Regions from separate parts of the Brenneria rubrifaciens genome, predicted to be linked through region 3. Evidence: predicted binding sites of a transcription regulator. Region 3 holds the regulator's gene; each other region holds the start of a gene.
The links. Region 3 encodes LexA, which represses DNA repair genes until DNA is damaged. Its sites were predicted from a motif close to TNCTGTATGTACATACAGNA; they were not measured.

Region 1 (5,684 bases), 1.8 Mb from region 3:
TCTGCATTGTTGTTCGGGATAGGGTGAGACGGGACATATTATAGCTCTCCCTGTCGTTGTGCCAGCAGGTCGGCAAAGACGCCTGATTGCCTACTGAGAGACGGATAATTTCCTTGCTGAATCAGACGGCCATTGTCCATGACCCAGATAGCATCATAGTCGATAATATCATTCAACTGATGCGTTACTAACAGCGTTGTCTGATGGTGTGAAGCCTCGCTTAAGGCACCCATCACTCGCTGCTCGCTGTGGGCATCGAGACTGGCGCTGGGTTCATCAAGCAGCAGCAGGGCGCAGGGTTTGATCAACGCGCGAGCAACCGCGACCCGTTGAGCCTGACCCACCGAAAGCCGGGCCGCGCCATCGCCAATAGCGGTTTCCAAGCCTTGCGGCAGTTGTGGGAGGAACTCATGCACATAGGCGCGTTCAATGGCCAACCGTAGCTCCTCATCGGTTGCCTGCGGCTGGCCCAGTAGAATATTCGCCCGTAGCGTCTGTTCCGGCAGATGAGGGTTTTGGCCGACCCAGCTTAACTGTTTACGCCATGAATCCGGCGACAGCGTATTCATCTCGACACCGTTAACGGTAAGCGAGCCGCGATAGGGTAGAAAGCCCAGCAACACATTCAAAAGAGAGCTTTTACCCGCGCCGCTGATACCGACCAGCGCGATACGTTTTCCGGCATCTACCCTGAAGGTCAGCGGCTGGGTCAATGGCGTGCCGGTCGGCGCCAGCACCACCAGATCGGTTGCGCAAATTTCAATCGGACCATGATGTTCGAATTCCTGTACCCCAAATCCGACTGTTTCGCCTTCCGCCGCCAGAAAAGTGACCAGAGATTCTGCCGCGCCCACCGCTTGTGCTTTTGCGTGATAGAACGTACCCAGATCGCGTAATGGCTGGAAAAACTCCGGCGCCAGAATCAGAACCAGAAAACCAGCGAAGAGCGTTACGCCCGCCCCGTAGTGACCGAAATTCAGTTCGCCCAGGTAGGAAAAGCCAAAATAAACGGCTACCACCGCAATAGAAATCGAGGCAAAAAACTCCAGTACGGCTGAGGAGAGAAAGGCCATACGCAGGACTTCCATTGTCCGGCTGCGGAACTCTTCAGAGGCGTCGCTGATGTGCGCTGTTTCCGCGCGGCCGCGATTAAATAAACGCAGTGTTTCCAACCCGCGCAGACGATCAAGGAAATGACCGCTCAATCGGGCCAGCGCTTGAAAGTTGCGTCGGTTGGCATCGGCTGCCCCCATGCCCACCAGCGCCATGAACAGCGGGATCAGCGGGGCGGTGACCAGCAGGATCAGGCCGGCAGCCCAGTTGATGGGGAAAATCGCTACCAGAATCAGCACCGGAATCAAGGCGGCCAGATACATTTGCGGAAGATAGCGGGAATAGTAATCCTGCATATCTTCGACCTGTTCCAGGATCATGGTGGCCCAGCTTCCGGCGGGTTTTCCCTGCACCCAGGCCGGCCCCAGTTGTTGCAATCTATCCAAGACCAGCTTGCGGATTTGCTGCCGCACGGTTTGTCCGCACATAAAACCGACGCGTTCACGCAACAGGCTATTGAGCGCGCGTAGTACAAAAGTTGCAACGAGCAGTAAAAAAGACGTAATTAATGATTCGCGGGACGCGTGCTCAATAATCAATCCATTGAGCAGCGCTGCCAGCAACCATGCTTGCACCACGATTAGTGCGCCACTCACAAAACCAAGTAAAAGTGAAAAGCGTAACCAACGCTGCGCCAGCTTGCCTTGTTGCCGAAGCCAATGGGTCAATTCTTGCTGTCTGGTTTTATTCATCAGGCACCAGGTCGTCGTATTGCATGAAGAGTGTTAATGGAAATGACGCTTATATAACTGTTACTTAACAAGCTGGTCCGCTGACACTCAGAATGCCGCCATGTTACCTCGACAGCAACGGGCTGCAAATCAAAAGGAAGCGTGAAATAGGGAGCGCGATCAATTTTTGCGTGTTGGCAATCGTAAAAAGGAAAATGCATCCGGGAAAGAGAAACGCCGCCCGGATGCAGGAAGTGGGGGTTATTTGACCGCGGTCAAACCATCCAGATAACGCTCGGCATCCAGGGCCGCCATGCAACCTGTCCCCGCGGAGGTAATCGCCTGACGATAGATATGATCCATCACATCGCCTGCGGCGAAGACGCCGGGAATACTGGTTTGGGTCGCATTGCCATGAATGCCCGACTGTACCTTGATGTAGCCGTTTTCAAGTTCGAGCTGACCGCCGAACACGGCAGTGTTGGGGCTGTGACCGATCGCAATAAAGACACCTGCCAGCGCCAGCTCTTCCATTGTGCCGCTACTGGTATCACGCAGGCGCACTCCGGTAACGCCCATGTTGTCACCCAGAACTTCATCCAGCGTGCGGTTGACATGAAGCACGATATTGCCGTTTTTCACTTTATCCATCAGCCGGTCGATCAAGATTTTTTCTGAACGGAAACTGTCACGGCGGTGGATCAAATGCACTTCTGCTGCAATGTTGGATAAATAGAGCGCTTCCTCAACGGCCGTGTTGCCGCCGCCGACAACGGCGACTTTCTGATTGCGGTAGAAGAAACCATCGCAGGTCGCGCAGGCGGAAACGCCTTTACCTTTGAACGCCTCTTCAGAAGGGAGACCCAGATAGCGCGCTGATGCACCCGTTGCGATGATCAGCGCATCGCAGGTGTATTCGGCACTGTCGCCGAATAAACGGAATGGACGGGTTTGCAAGTCAACGCGCTGAATGTGATCGAACACAATCTCAGTTTTGAATTTCTCAGCGTGAGCGTGCATACGCTCCATTAGCAGCGGACCGGTTAGATCGTCCGCGTCGCCCGGCCAGTTTTCCACCTCGGTGGTGGTAGTCAACTGACCGCCTTTTTCCATACCGGTGATCAATACCGGATTGAGGTTAGCCCGTGCAGCATAAACCGCGGCGGTGTACCCCGCCGGGCCTGAACCCAGAATCAATAGCTTGTGGTGTTTAACGGTACTCATGAGTTCCTCATTTCACGATGACGGACAATGGCGATGATTGTAAGTAAATTACCAGTGTAAAAAAAGTGTGAGAAAAAATTGTTAGCTATTTGTTTAATCGCTGATAGCTATTGGGAGACACAATTTGCTGGTAGATCAGCCACATTCATAGAAAAAATGATTGAGATGGGGACTGGTGGGCGCTTTATCTTATCTAATCTGGTATTTTCTTCTGATTTTCATTGTTTTGCTTTGACAATCGGCTGGGCTTTTGCGAAAACATCTGGGTAAGAGGAAATTTTTTGTATGTGAATAGTTAAAAGCTCGGCTTTTCATTCATGTGCTATCCGGTAGGTCTTTGCGCCATGGAAACATCGCTTTTGTCTGGTCTGATGTTGACCAAAGAGACAGGGTGGTGACGGATAAGTACTGAAGGATAATGACTTTTGATATACAAAATAGACAACGGATCTTCTTTGGGGCGGCTCTGATGCATTTAAGTCTGTCGGAGTGTAGCAAGGCAGGGAAAAGTGAAGAGAGACAATAATAATGGTAGACACTAAAAAACGACCAGGAAAAGATCTTGATCGTATCGATCGTAATATTCTGAACGAATTGCAAAAAGATGGACGGATTTCCAACGTCGAGCTTTCCAAACGGGTAGGACTGTCGCCGACGCCTTGTCTGGAGCGCGTGCGCCGTCTGGAGAGACAAGGTTTCATCAACGGCTATACTGCGCTGCTCAATCCACATTATCTGGATGCCTCGCTGCTGGTGTTCGTTGAAATCACGCTAAACCGCGGTGCGCCGGATGTCTTTGAGCAATTCAATGCGGCGGTGCAAAAGCTGGAGGAAATTCAGGAGTGTCATCTGGTTTCCGGTGACTTTGACTATCTGCTGAAAACGCGTGTGCCGGATATGTCCGCTTACCGTAAGCTGTTGGGCGAGACGTTGCTGCGTCTCCCAGGCGTTAACGATACGCGTACCTATGTGGTGATGGAAGAAGTTAAGCAAAGCAATCGGCTGGTCATTAAGACACGATAAAAGCATGGATGCAAAACCCGATAAATTCAGCTACACTCCTGTGAATTTATACAGTTCCAGCGCCGGGTTTTTCTCGGCGCTTTGTCATAAACCTTTACAGGCCCTGGAGAGACACTTGAGCCAGGAATATACAGAAGATAAAGATATTACCCTGAAAAAACTCAGCGGTACTCGTCGTTTGCTTGAAGCGATATTGATCGTCGTGGCGCTTTTTGCCCTCTATCTCGGTGTCGCGTTGCTCAGCTTCAGCCCTTCCGATCCCAGTTGGTCACAAACTGCCTGGCATGAGCCTATTCATAATTTTGGCGGTGTGGCTGGCGCTTGGCTTGCCGATACCCTGTTGTTCATTTTTGGCGTGCTGGCTTATGCCATTCCCCCCATCATGTTATCCCTGTGCTGGGCGGCGTTCTGTCAGCGCGATAATCAGAATGTCATTGACTATTTCACCCTTTCATTGCGCCTGATTGGTGCACTGGCGCTGATTCTCACCTCTTGCGGTCTGGCCGCGTTGAATGTTGACGATCTCTACTATTTTGCTTCCGGCGGTGTATTGGGAAGCTTACTGAGCAGTTCCATGATTCCCCGTTTTAACAGCATGGGCGCCACCTTGATTCTTTTGTGTGTCTGGGCGGCGGGATTGACGCTGTTCACCGGTTGGTCGTGGTTGACGATTGCGGAAAAAATAGGCGCTGGCGTTTTAGGTTGTTTGACCTTTATGTCTAATCGCTCGCGTCGTGATGAAGACGATCGTGATGTCCTTGAATCTTCGACTGAAGTGGAAATGCCTGAACCGCCGGGTTCTCCGGCGCTAGCGGCAAATGCCGATGATGACGCGCTTTTTTCTGCCCCATCAGTGGCGCAAATCCTGACGGCGGCTAATACCAAGCCTGAAAATATAACCGCGGGAGATTCGACGTCTCAGATATCTGCTGAAATTGCGCCAATGACGCTGGGGCAACCCACGTCTCCCTCAGCAGAGCAACTGCTCGCGGCACAGCAGAAGATCGATCGGGGCTCCTCAATGAATCCGCCGTTATATTCGTTTGAACTGCCTTCCACTTCGGATAATCATCACGACCGTGCCGATGCGTATACGCCGTACGGTAGCGACGATATGCCGCCAGTCATCCAGCCAGTCGCATCGCCGCCTGATGAACTTAGGTCAGGTCTGACGGATGCGGCGGCGGTAAGCGCGGCTTCATACAAGGTAAACAATACCTTCATGCCTGCCGTCGGCGCGACGGAGGATGAGAATCCGAAGATGAAACAAGGTGCCGGCCCGGAACTGCCTCGTCCGAATCCGGTGCGTATTCCGACGCGTCGTGAACTGGCCTCCTACGGAATCAAATTGCCCTCACAGCGGTTGGCGGAACAGCAGGCAAAGCTGTCCCAATCCCCAAATGAGCCGGGTGAGAACAATGACTCGGACGATCAGGATGATATCGCGTTGCAGGAGGCGGCATTGCAGCAGCAATACATCGCACAGCAACGCCAGCGCTATGGCGAAGATCAACCGCAGCAGGAAGACCATGCGGAACCGGCACAGGAAGAAGATGAGGATGCGGCCGAATCCAGCGCAGAGCCGTCAATGCCCGCGCCGCAGGAAGAACAATCCCCCGCACGCGCGCCCATTATGGATAGCCTGATTCATCC
Region 2 (5,684 bases), 1.4 Mb from region 3:
GACAGCCCGCCGCCAATCACGATGACATCGGGATCGAGCAGATTGACTACGCCCGCCAGTGAACGAGCCAGTTGATCCTGAAACAGTGCAAAGTGCGTGCAGGCGTCGCTATCCCCCCTGTCAACGGCGTCCAGAATAGCTTTGGCTGTCAGCGTACAGTTATAGCGTTGGTTGTAGCGTTGTGATAACCCCGTACCGGAAATAAAGGATTCAATACAATTAACTTGCCCGCAGTAACAGGTAACGGCAGGGCCGTCCCGTTCCGGGGCATAGCGCGGCAGGTCGTTATGTCCCCATTCACCGGCCGAACGGTTGCGCCCGTCGAGCACCTGCTGATGAATGGCAATGCCGCCGCCGCAGCCAGTGCCGAGGATCACGCCAAACACGGTATCGTATCCTTTTCCCGCTCCGTCTATGGCTTCCGACAGCGTGAAACAGTTCGCGTCATTACTGATGGCGATCGGCTGCCGGTAGTATGTTTCAAGCATGGCGGGCAGCGGCTGCTGGTTGATGACCAGAATATTGGAGTTTTTGATTTCGCCGTTGCCGGACTCGACGGTTCCCGGTAGGCAGATCCCCAGGCTAAAGGGCGTTGGCAGTGCCTGACGAGCCTCGTCGATAACGTGGCACAGCAGGTCAAAGAACGCGGCGTAGCTTTGCTTTTCCGTGGGGTAGCGCTGTTTGTACACGACCTCGCCGCGGGGATTCAGCGCGACGGCTTCTATTTTCGACCCACCGATATCAATACCCAGACTTAACATGCTTATCGTTCCTGCTCAAAACCTGACGGCACACCTGTTTCGTAAATAGTCTACTTATTTTAGTTAACTAAACCCACAGATATTTGTTAAGGAAGCGGGCAGCGCTTGCAGGGGGGAAATTCGCTTGCCGTGTTGGAACGCCTGATTCACTATCCAAAGACACGATACTGAAACAATGTATGCTAATAATCTATTGTTTTATCAATAAAAAACCCCCGTAATAACGGGGGCTTATATATTTTTTTACTAAAAAGCTTTAGGTAAATCCTAAAACGGAATGTCGTCATCAAAGTCCATTGGTGGCTCATTGCTTTGCGCCGGCGCGTTATTCTGCGCAGGACGTGACGGCTGTGGCTGAGCGCCGCCGCTGAATGAGGCGCCGCCCTGTGGCTGCTGAGGTTGTCCCCAACCGCCTTGCTGCTGGCCGCCGCTTGCAGGCGCACCGCCGCCGCCCTGACGCCCGCCCAGCATTTGCATGGTGCCGCCGATGTTGACCACGACTTCGGTGGTGTAGCGATCCGCACCCGCCTGATCGGTCCATTTGCGGGTTTGCAGTGAACCTTCAATATACACCTGAGAGCCTTTGCGCAGGTATTCGCCCGCCACTTCAGCCAGCTTGCCGAACAGGACGACGCGGTGCCATTCGGTTTTCTCTTTCTGCTCGCCGGTTTGTTTGTCACGCCAGCTTTCGGACGTGGCCAGTGTGATGTTGGCAACTGCACCACCATTCGGCATATAGCGAACTTCCGGGTCCTGCCCCAGATGTCCGACAAGAATCACTTTATTAACGCCTCTGCTGGCCATGCTCGTGTCTCCTGATGAATCAATAGATTTATTTTAAGTCTAAACGAACAATCTTAACATGGGAAAAGTATCTGTCATACCTGCGTAACGCGATCAAAAATGTAGGAAACGTTTGCAACACTTGCAAAGGAATTGTCTTGAATGCTGTATATCTATTCAGTGTTTTTGATGATAGGCTTGCCCTGCCTACCACGTTTGTGGAGCCGTCGACGGCGACGTTAAAAAACGTTCCTGACGTTTTTTTTGTGCCATAATTGCACGTTTCGTACCCGTTGTCTCCGTCAGCGAGATGACGCAAAAACAGTCTTTATTCCGGGAAGTGTGTGAATGGATAAGATCGAAGTTCGTGGTGCCCGTACTCATAATCTTAAGAATGTCAATCTGATCATCCCCCGCGACAAGCTGATTGTGATCACCGGGCTGTCCGGTTCAGGCAAGTCGTCGCTGGCGTTTGACACATTGTATGCCGAAGGGCAGCGGCGCTACGTCGAGTCACTTTCCGCTTATGCGCGTCAGTTCTTGTCGCTGATGGAAAAACCGGACGTCGATCATATCGAAGGGCTCTCTCCCGCCATCTCCATTGAGCAGAAGTCCACTTCCCATAACCCACGCTCAACAGTGGGGACGATCACCGAAATTCATGACTATCTGCGCTTGTTGTTTGCGCGCGTGGGTGAGCCGCGTTGTCCTGAGCACGATGTGCCGCTGGATGCCCAGACGGTCAGCCAGATGGTGGACAACGTACTGGCGCAGCCCGAGGGTAAACGCCTGATGCTGCTGGCGCCGATTGTGAAAGATCGTAAAGGCGAGCACACCAAGACGCTGGAGAATCTGGCGACGCAAGGATATATCCGCGCGCGCATCGACGGTGAAGTATGCGATCTGTCCGATCCGCCGAAACTGGAGTTACAGAAAAAGCATACCATTGAAGTGGTGGTTGATCGTTTCAAAGTCCGTGACGATTTGGCTCAGCGTCTGGCGGAGTCGTTTGAGACGGCGCTGGAACTTTCCGGCGGCAGTGCGGTGGTGGCGGACATGGATGACCCGACGACGCCGGAACTGCTGTTTTCAGCCAACTTCGCCTGTCCGGTCTGCGGCTACAGCATGCATGAGCTGGAACCGCGTATGTTTTCGTTCAATAACCCCGCCGGGGCTTGTCCGAGCTGCGACGGCCTGGGGGTGCAGCAATTTTTCGATCCGGCGCGCGTGGTGCAGAATGGGGAACTGTCGCTGTCGGGGGGGGCAATCCGCGGCTGGGATCGTCGTAACTTCTATTATTTCCAGATGCTGCGTTCGCTGGCCGATCATTACAAATTTGATGTGGACGCGCCGTTTGAAAGCCTGAGCGCCTCCGTCCAGAAGCTGATTCTGTATGGTTCAGGCAAAGAAAATATCGAGTTTAAATATATCAATGATCGCGGCGATACCTCGGTGCGCCGCCATCCGTTCGAGGGCGTCCTGCACAATATGGAGCGCCGTTATAAAGAGACGGAGTCCAGCGCGGTGCGGGAAGATCTGGCGAAATTTATCAGCAATCGTTCCTGCGCCAGTTGTGGCGGTACGCGTCTGCGTGAAGAAGCGCGCCATGTGTTTGTCGAACAGACCACGTTGCCGCAGATTTCCGATATGAGCATCGGCCATGCGATGAGTTTCTTCCAGAATATGAAGCTCAGCGGGCAGCGTGCGCAGATTGCGGAGAAAGTGTTGAAAGAAATCGGCGATCGCCTGAGATTTCTGGTCAATGTCGGGCTTAATTACCTGTCGCTGTCGCGTTCGGCGGAAACCCTGTCCGGCGGCGAGGCGCAGCGTATTCGTCTGGCAAGCCAGATTGGGGCGGGGTTGGTGGGGGTGATGTATGTGCTGGATGAACCGTCCATCGGTTTGCATCAGCGTGATAACGAGCGTTTGCTGGAAACCCTGATTCATCTGCGTAACCTGGGTAATACCGTGATTGTGGTCGAGCATGATGAGGATGCGATTCGGGCCGCCGACCATGTGATTGATATCGGTCCGGGGGCGGGGGTGCACGGCGGTCGAATTGTCGCCGAAGGCACGATGGCGCAGATTATGGCGGTGCCTGATTCGCTGACCGGGCAGTTTCTGAGCGGCAAACGCAAAATTGACGTGCCGGAACATCGCGTTCCGGCTGATCCGACCAAAGTGCTAAAGCTGATTGGCGCGAAAGGCAATAACCTCAAAGATGTGACGCTGACTTTACCCGTCGGGCTGTTCACCTGCGTGACTGGCGTGTCGGGATCGGGGAAATCCACCCTGATCAATGATACGTTGTTCCCGCTGGCGCAGCGTCAGCTAAACGGCGCAACGCTGGCGGAGCCGGAGGCATACCGTGAGATTCAGGGGCTGGAGCATTTCGACAAGGTCATTGACATCGATCAGAGCCCGATTGGGCGCACGCCACGCTCCAACCCGGCGACCTATACCGGTATTTTCACGCCGATCCGCGAGCTGTTCGCCGGCGTGCCGGAAGCGCGCTCCCGTGGCTATAACCCCGGCCGTTTCAGTTTTAACGTTCGCGGCGGACGCTGTGAAGCCTGTCAGGGTGACGGCGTGATCAAAGTGGAAATGCATTTTCTGCCGGACATTTATGTGCCTTGCGATCAGTGCAAAGGCAAGCGCTATAACCGCGAAACGCTGGAAATCAAGTACAAAAGCAAAGGTATCCACGAAGTGCTGGATATGACCATCGAAGAGGCCCGCCAGTTCTTTGATGCAATACCCGCGCTGGCCCGTAAGCTGCAAACGCTGATAGACGTTGGCCTGTCGTATATTCGTCTGGGGCAGTCGGCAACCACGTTATCCGGCGGTGAAGCGCAGCGTGTGAAACTGGCCCGCGAACTGTCGAAACGCGGTACCGGGCAGACGCTCTACATTCTTGATGAGCCGACGACGGGCCTGCATTTTGCCGATATTCAGCAATTGCTGGCGGTTTTGCATCAGTTGCGCGATCAGGGAAATACCATTGTCGTGATTGAGCACAACCTTGATGTGATAAAAACCGCCGACTGGATCGTCGACCTGGGGCCGGAAGGCGGTAGCGGAGGGGGAGAGATTCTGGTTGCCGGCACGCCGGAAACCGTTGCCGAATGTGAAAAATCGCATACGGGGCGTTTTCTGAAACCGATTCTGGCGCGCAAAGCGTGATCACCGCAGATGCGGTGAGGCGGTTATGGCTATTGTCGTAAGATGAACCGATAGAGGTTTTGCGATGTGGGTACAATATGAAATCCGTCTTAAGCCGAAAGCCAGAGGGTTTCATCTGATTACCGATGAAGTGCTGGCGCAGGCGGCGGCGTTACGGCAGGTCAATGTTGGGCTGATGCATGTTTTCATTCAGCATACCTCGGCGGCGCTAACGATAAATGAGAATGCCGATCCTACCGTGCGGCAGGATTTCGAACGTTTCTTTAATCATCTTGTACCGGAGGATGAACCCTATTATCGCCATGTATACGAAGGCAGCGACGATATGCCCGCGCATTTGAAAGCAAGCTTGCTGGGTAATAGCCTGACTCTGCCAATCACGGGTGGACGATTGAATATCGGTGTTTGGCAGGGCATTTATTTATGTGAGCACCGTAATCATGGGGGGAGCAGGACGCTGATTGTTACTATTCAGGGTGAATAGCGGTGACCCATAAATGAGTACTCATTTGCCACGTATTGAGCTGAAGTCCTATTAGAAGCGCCACCGGATTAACCAACCTCCTAATCTGTTACACAGTGTCAGTCAGCTAAGTCCGGTGGCTTTCAGATATCACATCCGCGGTGACTGAATGGCGGCGAAAGCCGCCGCAACGCGTTGAACGTTACCGTGGTTCAGCCCTGCAAGGCACATACGGCCGCTGGCAATCAGGTAAACGCCGAACTCTTCACGCAACCGATCGACCTGCTCCGCGCTGAAACCGGTGTAGCTGAACATACCGCGCTGGGTCAGCAGATAATCAAAGTTACGGTGTGGCAAAGCCGCTTTCAGCGCGGCGACCAGCGTCTGACGCATTTCAATGATGCGCGTGCGCATCTCTTCGACTTCTGTGCGCCAGTTGGCACTCAGTTCCGCATTGTTCAGTACTTCAGAAACCACCTGCGCACCAAAATTCG
Region 3 (5,684 bases):
TTTTGATGCGGGCGGCAGGCTGCGTTATCAATGATTTTGCCGATCGTCATTTTGACGGGCATGTGAAGCGTACGGCTTCACGCCCGTTGCCTAGCGGACTGGTCAGCGAGCAGTCTGCCAAGCTATTGTTTGTGGTGTTGGTGCTGCTGGCGTTCTGCTTGGTTCTGACGATGAACAGAATAACCATCTGGCTTTCCGTTGCCGGACTAGCGCTTGCCTGGGTATATCCGTTTATGAAGCGTGTCAGCCATCTGCCCCAGTTTGTTCTGGGCGCGGCGTTTGGCTGGTCGATACCGATGGCCTATGCCGCAGTGAGTGAGACGCTGCCAGCAACCTGCTGGATGATGTTTCTGGCTTATGTCTGCTGGACGGTCGCCTACGATACGCAGTACGCCATGGTCGATCGGGATGATGATCTCAAGATCGGTATCAAATCCACCGCTATCCTCTTCGGACGTTTTGACACGTTGATTATCGGTCTGCTGCAACTGAGCGTATTGCTGCTGCTGGCGGCGCTAGGCTATATGACGTCATTAGGCCCGCTATTTTACGTGTCGCTGCTGGTGGCCGCCGGATTATTTGTTTATCAGCAGAAATTGATCGCCGGGCGCGGGCGGGATGCCTGTTTCCGGGCATTCAAAAATAATAACTATGTTGGAATGGCGCTGTTTATCGGCGTTTTATTCAGTCTGTAAGCTAACCACACGGACAAACAAAGGCGGCGATATTTTTCGCCGCCTTTATTCTTTTAGCGTTACTCTCGAGAGGGCGCGTCTTTTGCGTTCAGGCTTTCGCTGCCCGCCTCGGCAGGCGAACTGGCGCTTTCAATCGTCAGCCGTACCTCTGGGGTGATCAGGTCGCCCAGAATGTGATAGATTTCCAGGATGTTTCCCTGCGCCGCCTCGCTGCTATCCGTGATATAGCCTTCATTGCGTAAGGTGACAACCAGCGTTGAAAACACGGCTTTATCGAAAAACTCCGGCGCGTTGATACCGTGCAGAACCGATAACCGCTGCGCCATATTGCGGCTCTCTTTTTCCAGCGTCCCGCGATGGATGCCGGGGTTTGCTCCCAGCAACGAAAGCGTGATGGCATAGCGTTGCAGTGTTTCGCGCACCCCGGCGGCCAGGAGTTGCAACGTGCGAATCCGCGCCGGGTTGATAAGCAGCTCATCCTCTTTGCTGAACAGCAACGCCTGCCTTGTGAGTTCCGCTATTAATGCGGATAACACGGCCGGCAATTGTTCTCTGGTGTAGTGCAGAAACAGTTCTGCCTGAAGCAGAGGATAAATCAGCGTAATCTGCCGGACCAGTTCGGTCAGGGTAATATGCCGATGGTGGATCACGATACTGGCGATGAGCGAAGGCAGTATCAGCAGGTGCTGAATATTATTACGGTAATAGGTCATCAGCACGGCCTGTTCCCGCGGCAGAATAATGATGTCGCCGATGTTGTCTTTCTCGACTTCAAATTTATCCATGCCCAGCGCGTGTTCCAGCAATTCATACGGCGTCTTTTTCGGCGCGGTGATATCTTTATGGTAAGGAACATTACGCAGGAGTTGCAGATAGCAATCCAACTGCTCATACATTTGTTCGCGGGTCAAAGAACGCTGGCGTGACGCCAGTAATGCTGTCGAACAAAGGTTCATGGCGTTTGCTGCCGCGGCGTTGTTGATGCGCACCATAATATCCGTGGCGATATCCTGCACCGTCGGCGTTAACCAGCTTGGGCGCTGCGCTTCAATCGGGTCAATGGCGTCACGCCATTGCGGCACATGCTGATTCAGATAGGTGGTTAACGGCAGCGGTTCCCCGAAGTTCACATAGCCTTGTCCGAGGTTGCGCAACTTACGTAAGCCGCGCACCATCTGTATAAAGCCTTCTTTCTCTTTTGTCGCGCCACGCAGCTCTTTGGCGTAGGTGCCGACTTCCATGACGTGCTCATAGCCGACATAGATGGGCACCAACGTAATGGGGCGCGTACCGCCGCGCAGCATGGCCTGAATGGTCATGGCCAGCGTGCCGGTCTTCGGCTCCAGCAGGCGTCCTGTTCGGGAGCGGCCACCTTCAACAAAATACTCGACCGAGTAGCCCCGGGCAAAAAGCTCGCCCAAATATTCGCGAAAAATGGTGGAATACAGTTTATTGCCTTTGAAAGTACGGCGAATAAAGAACGCGCCCAGGCGTCGGAAGATCGGGCCGGCAGGCCAGAAATTCAGGTTGATCCCGGCGGCGATGTGCGGAGGAACCAACCCCTGATGATAGAGCACGTAGGAAAGCAGCAGATAGTCCATATGGCTGCGATGGCAGGGAACATAGACGATTTCGTGCCCGTCCTGCGCCAGTTGGCGTACCCGTTCGGCATTATGGACGTTAATCCCCTGATAGAGACGGTTCCAGGTCCAGCCCAATATGCGGTCGGATAAACGGATGGCTTCATAAGAAAAATCGGCGGCAATTTCTTCCATCAGGGCAATGGCGTTTTGCTGCGCTCTTTCATGGGAGAGTTTTTTGCTGCGCGCCTCGTCATCAATGGCTTTTGTGACCGCTTTAGAGTTAAGCAGTTTATTGAACAGCTCCTGACGCACCGGCAGACGCGGACCTACCGCCGCCAGACGCTGGCGCGAGAAGTGCATTCGCGCGACGCGTGCCAGCTTGTGAGCGATGGTTTTGTCCGTGCCGTGTTCAGTCGCCATATAGCGTAATGACACAGGGCTGGAAAAGCGGACAAAACTGTCCCGACCTAACCACAACACGGCGAAAAATTTCTCGATACCGTTCAGCAACCGTAAATGCGGGGTGGCCTGATTTTGCCCTTCACGGCCAGGCGAACGGCCAAACATAACGGAAACCGGCACCATCTGCACATTCAGATCGGGATTGGCGCGGTGTAAATCCAGATAGTCGTGAAACAGCTTTACCGATTCTTGCTTTGGAACGTAGTAGCGGAAAACGCGTGGGCCATCATTGATGAAGACATGACTAGGCAGTTCCACTCCGCCAACGTCTACGGGTTGCAGAGGATCGGGCAGGCCAAACGCCTGACATTTTGTCCGCAGTGTTATTAAATCTGCCTTAGAATTGTAAGGCAATACATAGAGAATCGGACGCGACGGGTCTAAGCCCAGTTCAGTCACAGGATCTATGGGTATGACTTTACTTTTCACCAACAGCCTGAGTGGGAAACACAATAATTTATAGTAAATTTTACGCCAACCTGACATAACAACTTGAAGCCTCTTGTTAGCAACGCGTCGCAAGGATACCAGAAACTGCGCTGGAGATCTGTGGTGGTGAGACAACGGTTCAGCGTTAAAATGCCGAGCTATCGCTTATAAATTGGGAGCATAAATGAATAAATCAACGGGGATGACCCGGATTATCAAGGCAACCGGCTATTCCCTTAAAGGACTGCGACAGGCATGGCGGCATGAAGCGGCCTTTCGGCAGGAAACCGTGCTGACGATTGTCGGGGTGGTTATTGCCTGTCTTCTGCCTGTCACCCTGGTTGAGAGGCTACTGCTTATTAGCTCGGTCGTGTTGATCATGCTGTTTGAACTGGCGAACAGCGCGATTGAAGCCGTAGTGGATCGCGTGGGTACTGAACATCATGAACTGTCTGGTCGGGCGAAAGACATTGGCTCGGCGTCGGTCTTGGTGGCTATTCTGCTGGCGGCTGTGGTATGGGGCAGTATTCTTTGGCAGCATTTTGCGTAAGGGCTTGCAGAAATTAATGAAAAACCGAGGTTTACACACATCCTGGTTTCCAATCGCAGATGACCTGTATATACTCACAGCAAGACTGTATAAACAACCAGGGGGGCGGAATGAAAGTATTAACAGCCAGACAGCAACAGGTTTATGACCTGATCCGCGATCATATTGTGCAGACCGGTATGCCGCCTACACGTGCAGAAATTGCCCAGCAATTGGGGTTTCGTTCGCCGAATGCTGCTGAAGAGCATTTAAAAGCATTGGCGCGCAAAGGCGTGATTCAAATCGTATCTGGCGCATCGCGCGGTATTCGCTTGCTGATGGAAGAAGAGACTGGCATTCCGTTGGTGGGACGTGTTGCCGCCGGGGAACCGCTTCTGGCGCAGCAGCATATTGAATGTCATTACCAGATTGACCCGGCCATGTTCAAGCCTGGTGCGGATTTCTTGCTGCGTGTAAATGGCATGTCAATGAAAGATATCGGTATTATGGATGGTGACCTGCTGGCCGTACACAAAACGCAGAATGTTCATAACGGCCAGATCGTCGTTGCCCGCATCGAAGATGAAGTGACGGTGAAACGACTGAAAAAACAGGGGAATATGGTTTATTTGCTGGCTGAAAACGAAGCGTTTTCACCCATCGTTGTGGATCTGCGCGAACAGAGTTTTTCTATCGAAGGTCTGGCCGTTGGCGTAATTCGCAACGGAGACTGGAGCTGATTCCCACCCTAGCCAGGCGTAATAGTTAAGCTTGTTGCTCTGACATTTTCTTCACACATCGCCCCGTTCAGGGGCGATGTGGTTTATACACTTTCTTCATTCACTGCGCTTTGCTTGCAGAAACCGCGTTGCAATCTGTTGCTGATACATTTATTTACATTTAACGAGACAAATAAAAGGCGGCTATTACTTGCTGTTCTTTATATTTTTTTAAGCGATTCCGTCATCTATATGAGCGTTTTTTTAGACTTAGGGTCTGCTTTAAATAAAATAACCGGAACTATCGTCTATAATTTATTTGAGGATAAGCATTATTATCTTTTCAACTCATCAGGCCATTTCACGACAATCTGAGTCAGATCCAGTGAACGTCGCTGGTATTGAAAGAGAAGAGAATGCCTGTGATGACGCTTACTGAATGGCTTATCTGAAACTAACGTAATGCGCATAAATCACTATTCATTTATGCCATCTTAAACCTAAGGTGTGGAGATAATTATGAATAAGGATCAAGCTGGCGGTAACTGGAAACAGTTTAAAGGTAAAGCGAAAGAACAGTGGGGTAAATTGACTGACGATGATCTGAAGGTTATCGAAGGTAAACGTGAACAATTGGTTGGCAAGATTCAGGAACGCTATGGATACAAGAAAGAAGCCGCCGAGAAAGAAGTAAAAGATTGGGAAAGCCATAACAAATACTTCTGGTAAGGAAGGCAGATAAGGCTTGGCGGCGTGGCAATCCAGCTTGTTAAATCAGGATAAACTGGGATGTCAAGGGAGGCTAAGTGCGCCGGGAGACAAGGGAAATGTTTGATTAGCCCTTGCGATTTACGTGAGGGCTAGCGTTTTTTGATCGGTATGCTGTGGTCGTGATCGCATCGATCCGTCTGTTTACATGCCGCGACTTCCTGACACGCTCCACAAAGCCCACGCGCTTCGATAACGCTTTGACGCAGGGTAAAACCCGCCTGTTGCGCCAATTCACGCAATGTTTCTTCCACTCCTTCCGTCTTACGCTCGGTAACCTGACTACAGCGGTCACAGATAAAGAGCGCGGAAGTGTGACTATGATCCTCGATACGATGACAAAGCACATAGCTGTTATTTGACTCAACCCGATGAATAAACCCCTGCTCCAGCAAAAAATCCAGCGCGCGGTAGACTGTCGGTGGTTTGGCCTGCGGTTCTGATTTTCGCAAAAGATCGAGCAGATCGTAGGCACTTATGGCGCCGGACTGCCGCGCCA

Region 1: the regulator LexA is predicted to act here: its motif matches at 4,068-4,087, upstream of EH207_RS10230 (DNA translocase FtsK 4TM domain-containing protein).
Region 2: the regulator LexA is predicted to act here: its motif matches at 1,708-1,727, upstream of uvrA (excinuclease ABC subunit UvrA).

The regions. Positions count from the first base shown of each region.
Region 1 covers NZ_CP034035.1:2,211,059-2,216,742, reverse strand. Annotated here, with positions in the region: gene cydC (heme ABC transporter ATP-binding protein/permease CydC) at 1-7, opposite strand, end outside; gene cydD (heme ABC transporter permease/ATP-binding protein CydD) at 39-1,805, opposite strand; gene trxB (thioredoxin-disulfide reductase) at 2,046-3,008, opposite strand; gene lrp (leucine-responsive transcriptional regulator Lrp) at 3,537-4,031, shown strand; gene EH207_RS10230 (DNA translocase FtsK 4TM domain-containing protein) at 4,147-5,684, shown strand, end outside.
Region 2 covers NZ_CP034035.1:3,072,471-3,078,154, reverse strand. Annotated here, with positions in the region: gene EH207_RS13970 (ROK family protein) at 1-761, opposite strand, end outside; gene ssb1 (single-stranded DNA-binding protein SSB1) at 1,029-1,565, opposite strand; gene uvrA (excinuclease ABC subunit UvrA) at 1,893-4,727, shown strand; gene EH207_RS13955 (secondary thiamine-phosphate synthase enzyme YjbQ) at 4,792-5,211, shown strand; gene EH207_RS13950 (amino acid aminotransferase) at 5,341-5,684, opposite strand, start outside.
Region 3 covers NZ_CP034035.1:448,575-454,258, forward strand. Annotated here, with positions in the region: gene ubiA (4-hydroxybenzoate octaprenyltransferase) at 1-695, shown strand, start outside; gene plsB (glycerol-3-phosphate 1-O-acyltransferase PlsB) at 755-3,226, opposite strand; gene EH207_RS02115 (diacylglycerol kinase) at 3,354-3,719, shown strand; gene lexA (transcriptional repressor LexA) at 3,830-4,438, shown strand; gene EH207_RS02125 (CsbD family protein) at 4,937-5,146, shown strand; gene zur (zinc uptake transcriptional repressor Zur) at 5,278-5,684, opposite strand, start outside.